DNA from 4 places in the Nocardia sp. NPDC050717 genome. Region 1 is predicted to be linked to each of the others. Evidence: riboswitches for the same ligand, from Rfam matches in the RefSeq annotation. Region 1 holds a riboswitch; each other region holds the start of a gene.
The links. A riboswitch is a leader RNA that binds a small molecule or an ion and turns the genes downstream of it on or off. The one in region 1 is predicted to bind S-adenosylmethionine.

Region 1 (4,171 bases):
CGAGCAGTGCCGTGCGCTCGGCGGCATAGCCGACCACCGCGGGCTCGGATGTCCACGTACGTTCCAACGAGATGCCGACCGCCGGACCAGCCGACCCGATCCGTGCGCCCGGCCACCCCTGCCCGCCGCCGAGATCGACCTCGGTGCCGGAGTCGGAACCTTCCGATACCGGAGTGACCTCGGCCGACCCCGGAACCCGCACTGGGGGTTCGGCTTCCGCACCACCAGGAAAACGCCCGTTACCGCCCACACGCCGACCAGCGAAGCGCCCATCGCCGTCCATCGGCCGATCGCCACCCGGCACACCGGCATCCATCCGGTCATCCGATGTAGACCCGCCGCCGGCCCCGGAGAGAGCTCGTACGGACCCGGCGCCGCTCGTACGCCGATCAGCGCCGTGCCCGGTGCCGCCCGCCAGCCGATCGGCGCCCGGCCCGGCGGCCTCCGCCGAGTCATACGATGCGGACCCGCCGCCCTCCCCGGGGAGAGTTTGGGCGGACCCTGTGCCGCCCACACGCGGACCAGCGAAGCGCCCATCGCCGTCCATCGGCCGATCACCGCCCGGCACACCGGCGTCCATCCGGTCATCCGATATAGGCCCGCCGCCGGCCCGGGGGAGAGCTCGGACGGACCCACTGCCGCCCGCGAAGCGACCGGGAGCAGGGTCAGCGAGGTGCGATCCCGCTCGCTGGTCGAGTTCCGGGGCGTGGGTGAGGATGGCCGTTTCGAGGGCGTTCACGGCCGGGCTCGGGTGGACGCCGAATTCGGTGTCGAGGTAGGTGCGCAGGGCGCGGAGGGTGGCGAGGGCGTCGAGCTGGCGGCCGAGGCGGTACTGGGTAAGGGCCAGGAGGCGGGCGGCGTTCTCCCGGTCGGGGTGGTCGGTGACGTGGCGGTGCAGGAGCGCGAAGGCCTCGTCGGGGCGGTCGAGGGCCAGCGCCGCTTCGGCGCGCCCTTCGACGGCGACGCGGCGCAGTTCGTGCAGGCGGGCGGCTTCCGCGAGCACCCAGTGCGCGGTGGCGAAGGGCGCGTACGGCTCGCCGTGCCAGCAGGCCAGCGCCGTCCCGAGCCGTTGGTAGCGGTGCGCGGGGTCGTCCGGATCGCCCGCGGTGAGCAGCCGCTCGAATCGCCAGACATCGACGGCGGCGGGATCGAGGCGCAGGGCGTAGCCGGGCGCCTCGGAGACCAGCACGGTGGCGGGCGCGCGCGGCGGACGCGCCGGTTCGATCGCGCGGCGCAGGTAGGAGATGTGTGCCTGGAGCGCGCCAAGTGCCTTGGGCGGCGGATCGCCCGCCCACAGGTCCTCGATCAGCCGATCGGTGGACACCACCTCGCCGCCGGCCAGCACCAGCCTGGCCAGCAGCGCGCGCTGACGCGGCCCACCCAGATCGGCGGGCCGCTCGCCCACCTCGACCCGCAGCGGGCCGAGTACATCGATGCGTACGGCGGTCGCGCCGCCGTACGGTCCTTCCTGTTCGATACGGTCAATTTACCGGGCGATACGCACCCCCGCGACGCCGATCGCGAGACCCTGGGCGACCGTGCCGGGAATGATCCACCAGCCCTCTGCGCCGGGCAGCAGGCCGGGCATCATCGCCGCGATCGTCATCGACAGCGTGCCCGCGATGATCAGCGCCCCCGACCACCGGCCGAAGACCGCGGCGGGCCGGATCAGCGCGTACACCGCGAGCAGCACGAAACCGAGCAGCAGCGCCAGCGACAGCGGCGCCAGCACGGCGGCCGACGCGTCGGCGATCTCGCTCGCGGTGTGATGGTCGACCCCGGTGCTCACGAACGTCTCGTGATAGGCGCCGATCGGGATCACCACGGCCAGCCCGGCGAACAGCAGCCCGTGCGCGAGGGTGAGCATCCGGCTCGCCCAGCCGCCGTCCGCCCTGCGGATGACGCGGACCAGTGCGGGCAGGCCGACGGCCATCAGCACGGCACCCACCGCGAAGGTGAGATGCGCGGCCGTCCAGGTGGGGGCGTGCACGGCGTCCTCGGAGTGTTCGAGCGGGTGCAGCAGGTTGCCCACGGCCCACAGCAGGGCGCCGACGGCGAGGGTCACCGCGCGTGCGCGGTCCGGGCGGTGCGGCACGGGAGCATCCGGGGCCTGGCGGGTTTCGGAGGCGTATTCGATCGTCATGCGCCGAGCCTGCGCGCGGCCGATTGGCGCCCACTTGCGAACGATTTGCGACCGGATCGGCCGGCGACTCGGTCCGGCATCGAGCGGTCGCGAGCCCGCGACGACCGAGCGATCCGCGGTGACGGCTCGCGCACGCGCCGGGCCCGACACACCGGGCCCGGCGCACCGGCGGAAAAGTGATCCAGGCGACGTTTCGGCGGGAAGTTTCCGTGTGGGCGGGCTGTCCGGTTACCATGACGGCAAGGTCATGAGTACCAGCGTCAAGCCCCGGCTCGCTGGTCGGCAACCCTCCAGCTGCGGTGGGGTGCTCCGGGTGATGACCGGGCTCTCGAAGGTCGGGAGCAAGCGCGCATTCGCAGGAGGCCCCCATGTGTTGTTGTCCGTCGATCCGCCCCAGCTGAACCCACCGACGCACAACCCCTGGAGCATGTAGCCATGTCCGATTCCGCCCTGCCCGAGAACTGGTCGTTCGAGACCAAGCAGATCCACGCGGGCCAGGCCCCCGACGCGAGCACCAACGCGCGGGCGCTGCCGATCTACCAGACCACCTCCTACACCTTCCGCGACACCGATCACGCCGCCGCGCTGTTCGGTCTGGCCGAGCCGGGCAACATCTACACCCGGATCATGAACCCCACCCAGGACGCGGTCGAGCAGCGCATCGCCGCGCTCGAGGGCGGCGTCGCGGCGCTGCTGCTGGCCTCCGGCCAGGCCGCCGAGACCTACGCGATCCTGAACCTCGCCGGCGCCGGTGACCACATCGTGTCCAGCCCGCACCTCTACGGCGGCACCTACAACCTGTTCCACTACTCGCTGCCCAAGCTCGGCATCGAGGTGTCCTTCGTCGAGGACCCCGACGACCTCGAGCAGTGGCGCGCCGCCGTCCGGCCCAACACCAAGGCCTTCTTCGGCGAGACCATCGCCAACCCGAGCAGCGCCGTGTTCGACATCCCCGGCATCGCCGAGGTGGCCCACGCCGCAGGCCTGCCGCTGCTCGTGGACAACACCGTCGCGACCCCGTACCTGATCCAGCCGCTGGCCCACGGCGCCGACATCGTCGTGCACTCGGCGACGAAGTACCTCGGCGGCCACGGCGCGGCGGTGGCGGGCGCGATCGTCGACGGCGGCACCTTCGACTGGACCGTGCGCGACGCCGAGGGCAACGCGCGCTTCCCCGGCTTCACCGAGCCCGACCCCAGCTACCACGGCGCGGTCTTCGCCGACCTGGGCGCGCCCGCCTTCGCGCTGAAGGCCCGCGTGCAGCTGCTGCGCGACCTGGGCGCGGCGGTGTCGCCGTTCAACGCGTTCCTCATCGCCCAGGGCATCGAGACGCTGAGCCTGCGGATCGAGCGGCACGTGGCCAACGCCGAGGCGGTCGCGAAGTTCGTCGCCGAGCAGCCGGGTGTCGACGCCGTGTACTACGCGGGCCTCGAGACCTCGCCCTGGCACGCGCGGGCCAAGCAGCTCGCCCCCAAGGGCGCTGGCGCGATCGTCTCGTTCGAACTGGCGGGCGGCGTCGACGCGGGCAAGAAGTTCGTGGACGCTCTCAGCCTCCACAGCCATGTCGCTAACATCGGTGATGTGCGTTCTCTCGTGATTCACCCGGCGTCGACCACGCACTCGCAGTTGACGCCCGAGGAGCAGCTGGCCTCCGGCGTCACCCCGGGGCTGGTCCGGCTCGCCGTGGGCATCGAGGGAATCGACGACATCCTGGCCGATCTGCGGGCCGGATTCGCGGCGGCGAACACGTGACTGTGAGCACCGAATCGCCGATCGCCCGTCCCGCGACCGGGGTGGCCCTGCTGCCGCCGCCGGACGGGCGACTCGGCGTGGTCGCCATCGGGGATGTGGCGCTGGAGAACGGCGCCGTGGTCCCCGATGTGCGGCTGGCGGTGCAACGCTGGGGCGAGCCCTCGCCCACGCTCGACAACGTGGTGCTGGTCGAGCACGCGCTCACCGGTGACTCGCAGGTCATCGCGAGCGCCGACAACACCGCCCCCGGCTGGTGGGAGGGGATGGTCGGTCCCG
Region 2 (4,171 bases), on a different contig from region 1:
CTGCCGAACTCGCCGAGGGCTACACGCGCTGGCTGTGGTCGGCCTACGGCGGCCGCGTCGACGCGGGCGCGGCCGTGGGAGTCGTTGCCGCGCTGGCCTATTGGGTCCCACCGCTGGCGCTGCTGCTCGGCCGCGGGCCGGTCCGCCGCGCGGGGCTGCTCGGCTATCTCGCCGCCGTCGCGGGCCGGCTCGTCGCCCGGCGCCTCGAGAGCCGCCGCCGCCCGACCGGCGCCGATCTCACCTCGGCCCTCGCCCATCCCGTGGGCGTCCTGAAGTACCTGTCGCTGTGGGCCCGCTCGCACCGCCGTCACCGCTCCGGCGACCTGCGCTGGAAGCAGCGGCCACTCGTCACCCCGAGCGCCGCGCGGGTCGCCGACCGGCTCGGCTGAGCAGTCCGCCCTCATCGCCCACCCGGCGAGGACGAACCCGCCGACCTGTTCCGCCCGCTCCGCGCCGACCAGACGCGAACTCACCCGGAGTAGCGCGATCCACCCCTTCGGGTGCGTAGCGGCAAACCCGCGTCGGGTCAGGGGACTTCGGTGATGCCCACCGTCGGGAAGAAGAAGCAGGAGCGGCCCGCGTTGTCGGTGGTGCCGAAGACGGCGGCCAGCACCGTGCCGTGCCCGGTGTCGACGGGGACCGCGCGCACACCGCCGACGGGGATGGCGGTGAAGAGGAAGTCGCGGATGGCCGTCTCGGCCAGCGGCCGCAGTTCCACCGGCACCTCGGGCGGCACCAGCGCGCGGACGATGTCGGCGATCGACCCCATCGAGGCCATCCCGCCGCGGCCGGTGCTGATGTTGAGCCAGGCCACCTGCATGCCGGAGGTCTTGGTGGCGGCGGTGTCCGGGGCGAGCCCGTAGGGCAGGAAGGTGAACATCGTCTGCCCGGACTTCACCGCGGTGAGATCGAGGCCGGGGATCTGGACGGTGTTCGACGGCCACGGGCCGGGCACCGCGCCCGCCACGGCCGGGACGAGACCGAGCCCGTCCCCGGCGCAGTTCGCGGCGACCGTGGGGTACAGGAACGGCTGGACGCCCAGCGATTCGAGGGTGGCGACGACGGTCTGATAGGCGCCGAGCAGGTCACCCGGCCCCGCGGCCTGCGTCGCGGGCGCATCCCTGGTTACCGCGGGCTCCGCCGCCGCGGGTGGCGCGGCGAGTAGGAGCGCGGCGGCGCAGGCCGCCAGCGTGGTGAGCGTGGTCTTCGGACGCGAATCGAACACGGCGCACTCCTCATCGACGTGAAGAAGGCCGAGGCTACTCCCCGCGCGGACCGAATCCGCCCAGGTGGCGGCGATCCTTGTTCGGCGCGTCGCGCACATTGTCGTCGCGTTCGGCCCCGGATCGAAGCTCTGCGCTCACGCTGATTTCTACCGTTGTGCGCGATCGCGCCTGTGCCCCATGCTGGTTCAGCTCGGGCTCGATGGCTGGGGCACACCATCCAGAGCGACCGAGAGACCTGGCTCCACGACGTCGCAGCAACCCGCCCGTGACCGGGTGTGGGTGCTTCCGCCGGGTTCGATGGAGGAGGTCAACGTGAAGTTTCTGCTGTTCACCTTGGTGACCAGGGTGCCCGATCCGCACACCGGCGTTGTCCCGGCGACCAGGGACCGGTTCCGGGAGGTCGTCGAGCAGGCGCGCCTGGCCGAGGAGCTGGGCTACGACGGGTTCGCCGTCGGCGAGCGCCACGAGGACCCCTTCCTCTCGGCCGCTCCCCCGGTGCTGCTGAGCCACCTCGCCGCGGTCACCTCGCGGATCACCCTGTTCACCGCGGTGACCACGCTGAGTCTGCTGGATCCGGTGCGCGCGTTCGAGGACTACTCGACGCTGGACAATCTCGCCGACGGGCGCCTGGAGCTGATCATCGGCAAGGGCAACGGCGCCGCGCAGGCCCGGCTCTACCACGTCACCACCGAGGATCAGTGGGATCGCAATCGCGAGGGCTACGAGCTGTTCCGTGCCCTGTGGGACAGCGACGAGGTGACCTGGTCGGGCCGTTTCCGCCCACCGCTCACCGCGGCGAAGGCGCTGCCGCGACCGTGGCAGCCGCGGATCCGGGTCTGGCACGGCAGCGCGACCAGCCGCGAATCGGTGGAACTGGCCGCCCGCCACGGTGATCCGCTGTTCTCCGCGAACGTGACCCATCCGATCGAGCCCTACGCCGAACTGGTGCGGCACTACCGGGAGCGCTGGGCACACCACGGCCACGACCCGGCCGACGCGCTGGTCGGCGCCGGTACCGCGGGCTTCCACGTCGCGCCCACCTCGCAGCAGGCCAGGGCGGTGTACGCCCCGCTGTTCGAGGCGCGGTCGGCGCTGGCGCGAAAGCTGGGCCTGCCCCTCGTGTTCGACACCCTCGACGACTTCGTCGCGCGCAGTTCCGCGCTGATCGGCAGCCCGCAGGAGGTGATCGACAAGGTCGGTCGCTATCACGAGCGGTTCGGGCACGAGGTGATCCACCTCTCCGCCGAGCGCGAAGGCCGCGCCGACGCCGACTACCTGGGCAGCCTCGAGCTGTTCCAGGCCGAGGTGGCGCCGGAGCTGCGCCGCCGCATTCCCAGCCGTCCCCTGGCCGCAGGCCGCGAATTCTCTGGAGTCACCCCGTGATCGGTTCTCGTCATCGTCTCGCCGCCGTCGTCGGCGTGTTCGCCACCGCCGCCACCGTGGCCGCGTGCGGCGGGGAGTCGGGAGGTCCCGGCGGGCAGGCCGGTCCGCCGCAGCCGGGTGGCACGCTGCGGTACGGCCTGTCGCAGGCGCCCTCGTGCTCGGATCCGGCGCAGGCCGGGTCGAACCAGTCGATCTATGTCGCCCGCCAGATCGTCGACTCGCTCACCGATCAGGATCCGAAGACCGGCGCGATCACGCCGTGGCTGGCCAAGAGCTGGGAGATCAGCCCCGACGCCAAGGTCTTCACCTTCCGGCTCGCCGACGGGGTCACTTTCAGCGACGGCACCCCGCTCACCGCCGACTCGGTGCGCGACACCTTCGACGCGGTCGTGCGGCTCGGCGGCGCGAAGGCCCCGCTCGGCACGAGCTACCTCACCAACTACGTCGGCACCACCGCGGTCGACAAGCTCACCGCCCGTGTCGAATTCAGCCAGCCGAACGCCCAGTTCCTGCAGGCCTCCTCGACCCCGCAACTCGGCATCCTCGGCCAGGCGACCAACGCGAAACCGGCCGAGGCCAGGTGCGCGGGCGACAACATCGGCAGCGGCCCCTTCACCTACGCCGAATACAAGCAGGACGTCTCCGTGGCGCTGGCCAAGCGCACCGGATACCACTGGGGTTCGGACGTTTTCGGGCACGAGGGCGAGGCGTACCTGGATCGGATCGAGTTCACCGTCGTCCCCGAATCCGGGGTGCGCACCGGCAGTCTCGTCTCCGGTCAGCTCGACGCGATCAGCGACGCGCTGCCCCAGGACGCCCCACAGATCGAGGCGGTCGGCGGTCGGGTGCTCTCCACGTCCAACCCCGGCACACCGTTCGGCCTGCACGTCAATGTGACGCGCGGTCCGCTGCGCGATCCCGCGGTGCGCCAGGCGCTGCTGCCCGCGCTCGACCGGCAGCAACTCGTCGACACCGTGCTCGGCCCGCAGTTCAAGACCGCGACCTCGACGCTGGCCTCGGCGACACCCGCCTACACCGACCTCTCGGCGCGCCTGCCCTACGACCCCGCGAAGGCGAAGTCGATCCTCGACCAGGCGGGCTGGACCACCGGCCCGGACGGCATCCGCGCGAAGAACGGTGAGCGACTGAGCTTCTCGGTCACCTTCAGCCAGGTGTTCGCCGGCAATCAGGCGATCCTGGAGCTGGTGCAGCAGCAGCTGCGACAGGTCGGCGTCGACCTGCGGCTCGACCTGGTGTCGCTGCCGGAGTGGACCGCCAAGATGAACGCCAAGGACTACGACTCCACCTACGGCAACTCCACCCGCGCCGACGGCGACATCCTGCGCACTTCCTTCGCCGTCACCGGCCGCAATCTCAACGCGCGCGGCCCGATCCCGGCGCTGGACGAGACCTTGGACAAGCAGCTCGCCACCAACGACCCGGCTGCGCGGGCGGAGTTGATCAAGACCGCGCAGCAGCAGATCCTCGACAACGGCCTCTACGTCCCGACCATCGAGCTCTCGCAGGCGATCGGCGCGGCGGCGGGCACCCAGGATCTGAAG
Region 3 (4,171 bases), on a different contig from region 1:
CACGCCAGTCCATCCGGCGGTTCAGCGAGCTAGCTCAGCGCGTGGTCGAGATCGCCGAGGAGGTCCTCGATGTCCTCTAGGCCGACCGAGATGCGCACGACACCGTCGGACAGGCCGATGGTGGCGCGACCCTCGGGGCCCATCGCGCGGTGCGTGGTGGTGGCGGGGTGGGTGATCAGCGTCTTGGCATCGCCGAGGTTGTTGGAGATGTCGATGATGCGCAGGCGGTTCAGCACCTCGAACGCGCGCTTCTTGCCGTCCTCGCCCGCGAGCTCGAAGGTGACCACCGTACCGCCGCCCGACATCTGCGCGGTGGCGAGGTCGTACTGCGGATGTGATTCCAGGAACGGGTATTTCACCCAGTTCACGGACTTGCTGGTCTCGAGGAACCGGGCGACCCGCAGCGCCGACTCGGTGGACTGACGCACGCGCAGCGGCATCGTCTCGAGACCCTTGAGCAGGGTCCACGCGTTGAACGGGCTCAGCGCGGGACCGGTGTGGCGCATCAGGTTCTTGACCGGGCCGTCGATGTAGTCCTGGGCGCCGAGGATCGCGCCGCCGAGCACGCGGCCCTGGCCGTCGATGTGCTTGGTGCCGGAGTAGACCACCACGTCGGCGCCGAGTTCGAAGCCGCGCTGCAGCAGCGGGGTGGCGAAGACGTTGTCCAGCACCACCTTCGCGCCCGCGGCATGGGCCAGCTCGGTGACCTTGCGGACGTCGACCAGGGTCTGCATCGGGTTGGCCGGGGTCTCGAAGAACACGGCCTGGGTGGGCACCGAGAGCGCCTGCTCCCACTGCTCGAGGTCGTCGCCGTCGACGAAGACGGTCTCGACGCCCCAGCGCGGCAGGATCTCGTTGCACACCACGAAGCAGGAGCCGAACAGGCTGCGCGCCGCGACCAGCCGGTCGCCCGCCTTCAGCAGCGCGCCCAGCGCGGTGAACACCGCGGACATGCCCGACGCGGTCGCGAACGCGGCCTCGGCACCGTCGAGCAGGCGGATGCGCTCCTCGAACATGGCGACCGTCGGGTTGCCGTAGCGGGAGTAGACGAAGTGCTCGACCTCGCCGGTGAAGGACGCCTCGGCCGCCTCGGCGCTCTCGTAGACGAAACCCGAGGTGAGGTACAGCGCCTCGGAGGTCTCCTCGAAGCCGGAGCGGCGCAGGCCGCCGCGCACACCGAGCGTGGCGGGGCCGACTCCCTCGGGCAGTGGCTTGTCGAACGAACCACCGGTGATCATGCGTTTCTCCTTATGCCTGACGCCACGGCAGGCCGACCGCGCGCCAGCCGACGCTGCCGCGCTGCCCGAACGCGTCGGGGCCGCCCTCGAAACCGTCCAGGACGTTGTAGGACGGGGTGAATCCCGCCGCCGTCGCCACGGTCGCCGCGCCGATGGAGCGCTGACCGGAGCGACACAGGAACACCACGGGCGCGTCGTCCGGCCGTCCGGCCAGCGCCTGCGCGAGCTGGGCGGCGAACTCGGGATTGCGGGCGCCGGTGCCGTCGACCCACTCGATGAAGTGGGCCGGGCGCTCGATGGAGCTGGTGTCGGGGATGCCGATCTGTGCCCACTCGCCTTCGGTGCGCACGTCGACGAGCACCGCGCCGGGATGCTCGGTCAGGATCTCCCACGCCTTCTCAGGGGTGATGTCGCCGGCGTAAGTCATGTCGAACCTCCTGCGTGAATCCGCTCTTGCCGTGGTGGTTGTTCCAGCACACGGCCAGGTCGTCACCCGGAGCACCCCACCGCGGAGGAGGGTTGCCGACCAGCGAGCCGGGGCTTGGCGCTGGCACTCATGACCTTGCGATCTGAGATTGCCCCGGCACAGGTCACCGTGTCAAACGGTCACGGCGTGCAGACCAGCCAGGCGCCGTCGACCCGGGTCAGGTTCCAGGTGCTGGTCGAGGACGTGTCACCGATCCGGACGGTGGCGTCGATCTTGGCGCGGTCACCGTTGACGGTCGCCTTGTCGAAGCCCTTCTTGTCGACCGTCACTTCCGATTTCGGGCCGCCGAGCCGCTCGGACAGGCCGGATTTCACCTCGTCGAAGCCGGGGCAGGCGACACCGGGCGGCGGACGCAGCTCGCTGCGCGAGCGCGCGTCGATATAGTTGGAGACAGCGGCCGTGAGCCGATCGGCCTCTGTGACATTTTTCTCAGCGGGCGAGAGCAGCCCGCCGAGCACGATGCCGATGAGCACGAGGATCGCGATCACCGCGGCCGCGACGAACGGGACGATGGAACGCTTGTCGGTCTGATCCACCACGATGGGCTGGTCGTCCGACCCTTTTTGCTCCTCGTTCATGCTGTAATCCTGACAGACCCGGCGCCGGCGACCACACCGCACGCCGGACGGCCACGATGCCGCAGATAGAATCGCCAGAAGTGTGGCTCGCTGCCGGGGAGAAGGCAGCTGCCGACAGCCGGATCGTCAAGTTAGCCTAGGCTGAGTTGACGCCGTCAAACGTTATCGACCAAAGGGTGCGCGTAGAAAATGACCGAACAGAGTGCTGAGTCCACCGGCGATGTTCGCGAGCCCTCCGTGGGTACGCAGGCTGCCGCCTCCGGGCCTGACGCGAACACCGCGACCACCCGCCCGCTCCGCATTGCGATCGTGGGCGCAGGACCGGCCGGTATCTACGCCGCCGACGCGTTGATGAAGTCCGATGCCGACGTGAGCATCGACCTCTACGAGCGCATGCCCGCCCCGTTCGGTCTGATCCGCTACGGTGTCGCGCCCGACCACCCGCGCATCAAGGGCATCATCACCGCCCTGCACAAGGTCCTCGACAAGGACCAGGTGCGCCTGCTCGGCAACATCGACTACGGCACCGACATCACCCTCGACGACCTGCGTCAGTTCTACGACGCGGTGATCTTCTCGACCGGCGCCAACGCCGACCGCGCGCTGCCGATCCCGGGCATCGACCTGGACGGTTCCTACGGCGCCGCCGACTTCGTCTCCTGGTACGACGGCCACCCGGACGTGCCGCGCTCGTGGCCGCTGGACGCGGAGAAGGTCGCCGTCCTCGGTGTCGGCAACGTCGCCCTCGACGTGGCCCGCGTGCTGGCCAAGACCGGTGACGAGCTGCTGCCGACCGAGATCCCGCCGAACGTCTACAAGGGCCTCAAGGCCAACAAGGCCGTCGAGGTGCACGTGTTCGGCCGTCGTGGCCCGGCGCAGGCCAAGTTCACCCCGCTCGAGCTGCGCGAACTCGACCACTCGCCGACCATCGAGGTCATCGTCGATCCCGAGGACATCGACTACGACGAGGGCTCCGAGGCCGCGCGCCGCAACTCCAAGCAGGTCGACATGGTCGCCAACACCCTGGAGCAGTGGGCCATCCGCGACCAGGGCGACCGCCCGCACAAGCTGTTCCTGCACTTCTTCGAGTCGCCGGCCGAGATCATCGGCGAGGACGGCAAGGTCGTCGGTCTCAAGACCGAGCGCACCCAGCTCGACGGCTCCGGCAACGTCAAGGGCACCGGCGAGTTCAAGCAGTGGGACGTGCAGGCGATCTACCGCGCCGTCGGTTACCTGTCGCAGAACATCACCCAGCTGCCGTTCGACGACCAGGCTGGCACCGTGCCGAACGAGGCCGGTCGCGTGCTCGCCGACGAGACCGCCGAGGGCTCGGCCCGCTTCATGCCGGCCACCTACGTGACCGGCTGGATCAAGCGCGGCCCGGTCGGCCTCATCGGCCACACCAAGGGCGACGCCAACGAGACCATCGCCTGCCTGCTCGACGACGCCAAGGACTTCACCCCGGCCGCCAAGCCGGAGCCGGAGGCCGTCACCGAGTTCCTCGAGGGCAAGGGCATCCCGTTCACCACGTGGGCGGGCTGGTACCGCCTCGACGCGCACGAGCGGGCACTCGGCGAGCCCGAGGGCCGCGAGCGCGTGAAGGTCGTGGAGCGCGAGGACATGCTGCGCGCGTCCGAGCCGAACAAGGTCTGACGCACTCCCTGACTCGCCGGTTCGGGGTCGGGTGAGGCATCCTGATACACGTGTTCGATGCGCACGTCCACATCATCGATCCGCGGTACCCGCTGATCGAGAACGAAGGCTACCTGCCTGACCCCTACACCATCGCGGACTATCGAAAGCGCATGGCGCACTTCGATGTTCGCGGTGGTGCGGTGGTCAGCGCATCGTTCCAGGGGACAGACCAG
Region 4 (4,171 bases), on a different contig from region 1:
CGTCGGTGTCGGCGAGGTGGTGGTCGAAGTTCTTGTGGTGGTCGATGTTTCAGCAGGCCGAGTCGTCGACGTCGTGGCAGCCACCGAAGACGGCTTCTCCTCGGCGATGCTGCCGAGCACCCCGAGGCCGAGCACTCCGGCGACACCGACCCCCGCGATCATCGGCCAGCGACGCTTCTTGTCCTGCGGCCTGGGCGGACGGGCCCACGGATCGGGCGGTTGCATCGGTCGAGTCACTGAATCCCCTTGGTGGTCGTACGTTCCTTGGGGCGTTCATCGCGACCGATCGACGGGCCGTTACCCAATCCATCTATGGGTCAAACCTTTTCGATCTTGATAGTTCGATCGCGGCCCGGTCGCAACGATGGCCGGGCCGCGACCGGACAATTCAGCCGATCAGGCAGGGGGCGGCGCCGAGGGCGTCGGGGGTGAGGGGGCGGGTTTCGGGGGTGGGGTTCCAGTGGGCGCCGGTGGCGGTGTAGGTCCAGGTGGGGCCGGTGGTGACGAGGCGGGTGACGGCGTCGACGAGACGGTCGACGTCGGCGACGGTGGTGCCGAGGCCGATGCTGGCGCGCAGGGCCGCGTCGAGGCCGAGGTGGGACAGGAGGGGGTGGGCGCAGAATCGGCCGTCGCGGACGCCGATGGCGTGTTCGGCGGAGAGGTAGGCGGCGACCTGACCGGGGGCGTAATCGGCGACGGTGAAACAGACGATGCCGACGGTGTCGGGGCTGTCGGACCAGATGCGGACCAGCTCGACGCCGGGCAGCGCGGACAGTCCCTCGCGCAGCCGGTCGGCCAGGAAACGTTCGTGCGCGACGAGTTCGTCGGGATCGATCGCGGCGAGCGCGTCACAGGCGGCGGCGATGGCGGCCGCGCCGAGCACGTTCGGCGACCCGGCCTCGTGCCGCTGCGGCGCCGCGGCCCAGTCGACCCGATCCACGCCGACCTCGCGCACCGCTCCGCCGCCTGCCAGGTACGGCGCCCCGGCGTCGAGCCAGTCCCGGCGCCCGACCAGCACCCCGCTGCCGAACGGCGCGTACAGCTTGTGCCCGGAGAAGGCGAGGTAGTCGATCCCGCTCTCGCGCAGGGAGATCCGGCGGTGCGGAGCCAACTGCGCCGCGTCGACGAGGATCCGCGCACCGCACTGGTGCGCGATGGTGGCCAGCCGCTCCAGCGGCAGCACCTCACCGGTGACATTCGAGGCACCCGTCACCGCGAGCAGAGCAGCGGGCCTGCTGCACAATTCGCCGATGACGGCGCGAATGGTCTCCTCGACGGTGTCGGCGGCCCGCACGACCCGGCGCCCGTGCGCGGTCCACGGCAGGAAGTTCGCGTGGTGTTCGATGTCGAGCACCACGGTCTCCCCCGGCACGCATCCGGCCAGCAGGTTCAGCGAATCGGTGGTGTTGCGGGTGAACACGACGACCTGGTCGTCGCAGGCGTCGAGGAACCGCGCCACCGAGCCGCGCGAGGCCTCGTAGCACTCGGTGGAGATCCGCGAGGCGTAGCCCGCGCCGCGGTGCACGCTGGCGTAGTACGGCAGCAGCTGCGAGATCCGGTCGGTGACCTGCCGCAACGCGGGCGCGCTCGCCGCGTAGTCGAAGTTGGCGTAGGTGCTGTCGCCACCTTGCACGAGCGGTACGCGCAGGTCGGCGCCGGAGACGGCGGCCAGGGCACAGGTGGGGTCGATTACTGCGGTCATCACGAAATCCCGTCGGCTCAGGGACCCGGTTCATCGAAGAAGGCGAGTCCGCGCTTGCCGCGCCCACTGCGGACGGCGGCCTGGTCGTCACCCGGAGCACCCCACCGCGGAGGAGGGTTGCCGACCAGCTAGCCGGGGCTTGACGCTGGTACTCGTGACCTGTGAACGAGAGTGACAGACGATCACGCCGGCTGTCAACCACCGATCGGCGCGCCCGGAGCGCCACGAATCGCCGACGCCGGGACCGCGCCCAACTAGCATCCGACGAAGGCGACAGCTACGCCGACGACTCGGCAGATCAACGTGGCGCTGCGGGTGGGTTCTGATGTCAAACCGGTACACGAGGGGTGAACTTTGCCCGCGATGGACGCCGTACGATCGAGTGAAGCGAAATCAGTCCATGTCATCGATCGGAAGAACACCATGTCACACGCCCTGAGCTCCACACCGGCGGACGTGAACGCCGATCTCTCGGACGAATTCGTCCACCTGGCCCGGTTGGCGCTCGCCGGCCGCGAACAGGACGTCACGATGTTCGTCCGCCGGGCGGCGCGACGGCACCGCACCGACCTGCCCGCCCTCGCCGAGGCCCTGATCGGCCTGCTCCGGCAGAACCCGACCCGGGCCAACCCGCTGCGCGCCGACCTCGACACCCCGATCCCCGTCGACGGCGACAGCCGCCTGCCGTTGCTCCGCGTGCTCCCGCCCGGTGGCACCGTCGAGGTGCCGATCCTGCCGCCGAGCACCTATCGCGTGCTCACCCAGGTGATCGAGGAGCGGGCGCAGGCCGACCGGCTCGCCGCCGCCGATCTCACCCCGGCCCGCAGCCTGCTGTTCGTCGGCCCGCCCGGCGTCGGCAAGACCATGGCCGCCGCCTGGCTCGCGCACCAGCTGTCGTTGCCGCTGGTCGTGCTCGACCTGGCCACGATCATGAGCAGCCTGCTCGGCAAGACCGGCACCAACCTGCGCCACGCCATCGACTATGCCAAGCACCGCCCGTGCGTGCTGCTGCTCGACGAGCTCGACGCGATCGCCAAGCGCCGCGACGACGATCGCGATGTCGGCGAGCTGAAACGCCTTGTCACCGTGCTGCTTCAGCAGATCGACGACTGGCCTGCCGACGCGGGCCTGGTGATCGGCGCGACCAATCACGCCGAACTGCTGGACCGCGCGGTCTGGCGGCGCTTCGACGTGACGGTCACCTTCGACCTGCCCGAGTCCGAGCAGCGCGGTGAGGCGATCCGTCGTTTCGCCGGGCAGCCGCTGCCCGACGCCGCGGTGGACGCGGCCGCGATCGCGTCGAAGGGCTTGTCGTTCAACGACATCGAGCGCACGATGCTGCGCCTGCGGCGCCGGTGCGTCTTGGAGGACCAGCCGCTGCCCGGACTGATTGCCGAGCATTCCGCGCATCTGGTAGCTGAACTTCCGCGAACGGATCGGTTACAGCTGGCACAGAAGCTCGTCGGCGTGTCAGGCTTGTCTCAGCGCCAGATCAGCGCACTGACGGGGGTGTCGCGCGATACCCTCCGTGGTTTCACGCATCAACGGCAATAGCACGCTCGCTGGGGGGATTTCGGGGTGGCCGGACCGCGGTTTCTGATCGGCTTCGGCGAGCGGCTGACCGCGCCGATCGTGGCCGGCCGAGGTGGCGGCGCTCCGCCACCGCCGTACACCGTCGCGCAGGCGCGGGCCCGGCTGGCGCCGATGGTGCGGGCGGCGGTGGACAGCGCGGTGACGCTGCCGAAGGTCGCCTGCCCCGACGACGAGACGGTCACCGCGGTCACGCTGCATCCCCAGTACGCGTCGAAGAGCGGCTATCCCACCAGGCTGCTCGCGGCGATGGATTTCGAACCGCTGGGCAGCAGGCCGGTGACCGTGCCCGCCGAGACCGGATCACGCGCGAGCACGCTGCTCTTCCTCGCGACGACGCGCGCCAACCTGCGCCTGCTCGACGCCCGGATCCACGCCGAAACTCCGCTGCGCGGAACTGAACTCGGCATCGTCAGCCTGGCCGAATTCCGGCTCAACGCACCCGCCGACCGGCTGCGGCTCACGTCGGCGCGGCCCGAGGCGGAGACCGTGGCCGAGCTGGTGCTGCACTCCGACCGCGACATCGCGTTGCAGGGACTGCTCGACTTCTCCCGCGATCTCGACCTCGAGGTGGCCATCGATCGCAGGCTCGACAACGGCGGCCTCGCCTTCGTCCCGGTCACCGGCACCGTCGCCGCCGTCACCGAGCTGGCGGGCTACTCCTTCACCAGGGTGATCCGCCGGATGCCGCGCATGCGCACCCAGCTGGGACGCGATTCCCACGCCACCGCAACGCTTTCCACCTTCCGCCCGGAGCTGCCGACGGCAGAGCCAACCGATCGGGAGATCACCGTCGCGGTGTTCGACGGCGGGCTGCCGTCGCGCACGCCGCTGCACCGCTGGGTCGACGCGCACACCTTCGCTGACAGCGCCGCGCCA

Region 2: it holds a riboswitch for S-adenosylmethionine, as region 1 does, so the genes downstream of both, AB0H56_RS24880 (LLM class flavin-dependent oxidoreductase) here and AB0H56_RS09275 (bifunctional o-acetylhomoserine/o-acetylserine sulfhydrylase) in region 1, are expected to answer to the same signal.
Region 3: it holds a riboswitch for S-adenosylmethionine, as region 1 does, so the genes downstream of both, AB0H56_RS00385 (rhodanese-like domain-containing protein) here and AB0H56_RS09275 (bifunctional o-acetylhomoserine/o-acetylserine sulfhydrylase) in region 1, are expected to answer to the same signal.
Region 4: it holds a riboswitch for S-adenosylmethionine, as region 1 does, so the genes downstream of both, AB0H56_RS30690 (aminotransferase class V-fold PLP-dependent enzyme) here and AB0H56_RS09275 (bifunctional o-acetylhomoserine/o-acetylserine sulfhydrylase) in region 1, are expected to answer to the same signal.

What each region holds. Positions count from the first base shown of each region.
Region 1 covers NZ_JBFAHR010000003.1:183,028-187,198, forward strand. Annotated here, with positions in the region: gene AB0H56_RS09265 (BTAD domain-containing putative transcriptional regulator) at 1-1,405, opposite strand, end outside; gene AB0H56_RS09270 (hypothetical protein) at 1,487-2,143, opposite strand; SAM riboswitch class IV at 2,387-2,497, shown strand; gene AB0H56_RS09275 (bifunctional o-acetylhomoserine/o-acetylserine sulfhydrylase) at 2,579-3,895, shown strand; gene AB0H56_RS09280 (homoserine O-acetyltransferase) at 3,892-4,171, shown strand, end outside.
Region 2 covers NZ_JBFAHR010000014.1:37,863-42,033, forward strand. Annotated here, with positions in the region: gene AB0H56_RS24870 (glycosyltransferase family 2 protein) at 1-389, shown strand, start outside; gene AB0H56_RS24875 (hypothetical protein) at 527-1,225, opposite strand; SAM riboswitch class I at 1,437-1,530, shown strand; gene AB0H56_RS24880 (LLM class flavin-dependent oxidoreductase) at 1,539-2,609, shown strand; gene AB0H56_RS24885 (ABC transporter substrate-binding protein) at 2,606-4,171, shown strand, end outside.
Region 3 covers NZ_JBFAHR010000001.1:83,151-87,321, reverse strand. Annotated here, with positions in the region: gene AB0H56_RS00390 (O-succinylhomoserine sulfhydrylase) at 30-1,238, opposite strand; gene AB0H56_RS00385 (rhodanese-like domain-containing protein) at 1,249-1,665, opposite strand; SAM riboswitch class IV at 1,683-1,800, opposite strand; gene AB0H56_RS00380 (hypothetical protein) at 1,845-2,303, opposite strand; gene AB0H56_RS00375 (FAD-dependent oxidoreductase) at 2,604-3,956, shown strand; gene AB0H56_RS00370 (amidohydrolase family protein) at 4,007-4,171, shown strand, end outside.
Region 4 covers NZ_JBFAHR010000026.1:1,363-5,533, forward strand. Annotated here, with positions in the region: gene AB0H56_RS30685 (excalibur calcium-binding domain-containing protein) at 1-225, opposite strand, end outside; gene AB0H56_RS30690 (aminotransferase class V-fold PLP-dependent enzyme) at 389-1,702, opposite strand; SAM riboswitch class IV at 1,748-1,862, opposite strand; gene AB0H56_RS30695 (ATP-binding protein) at 2,126-3,256, shown strand; gene AB0H56_RS30700 (S8 family peptidase) at 3,281-4,171, shown strand, end outside.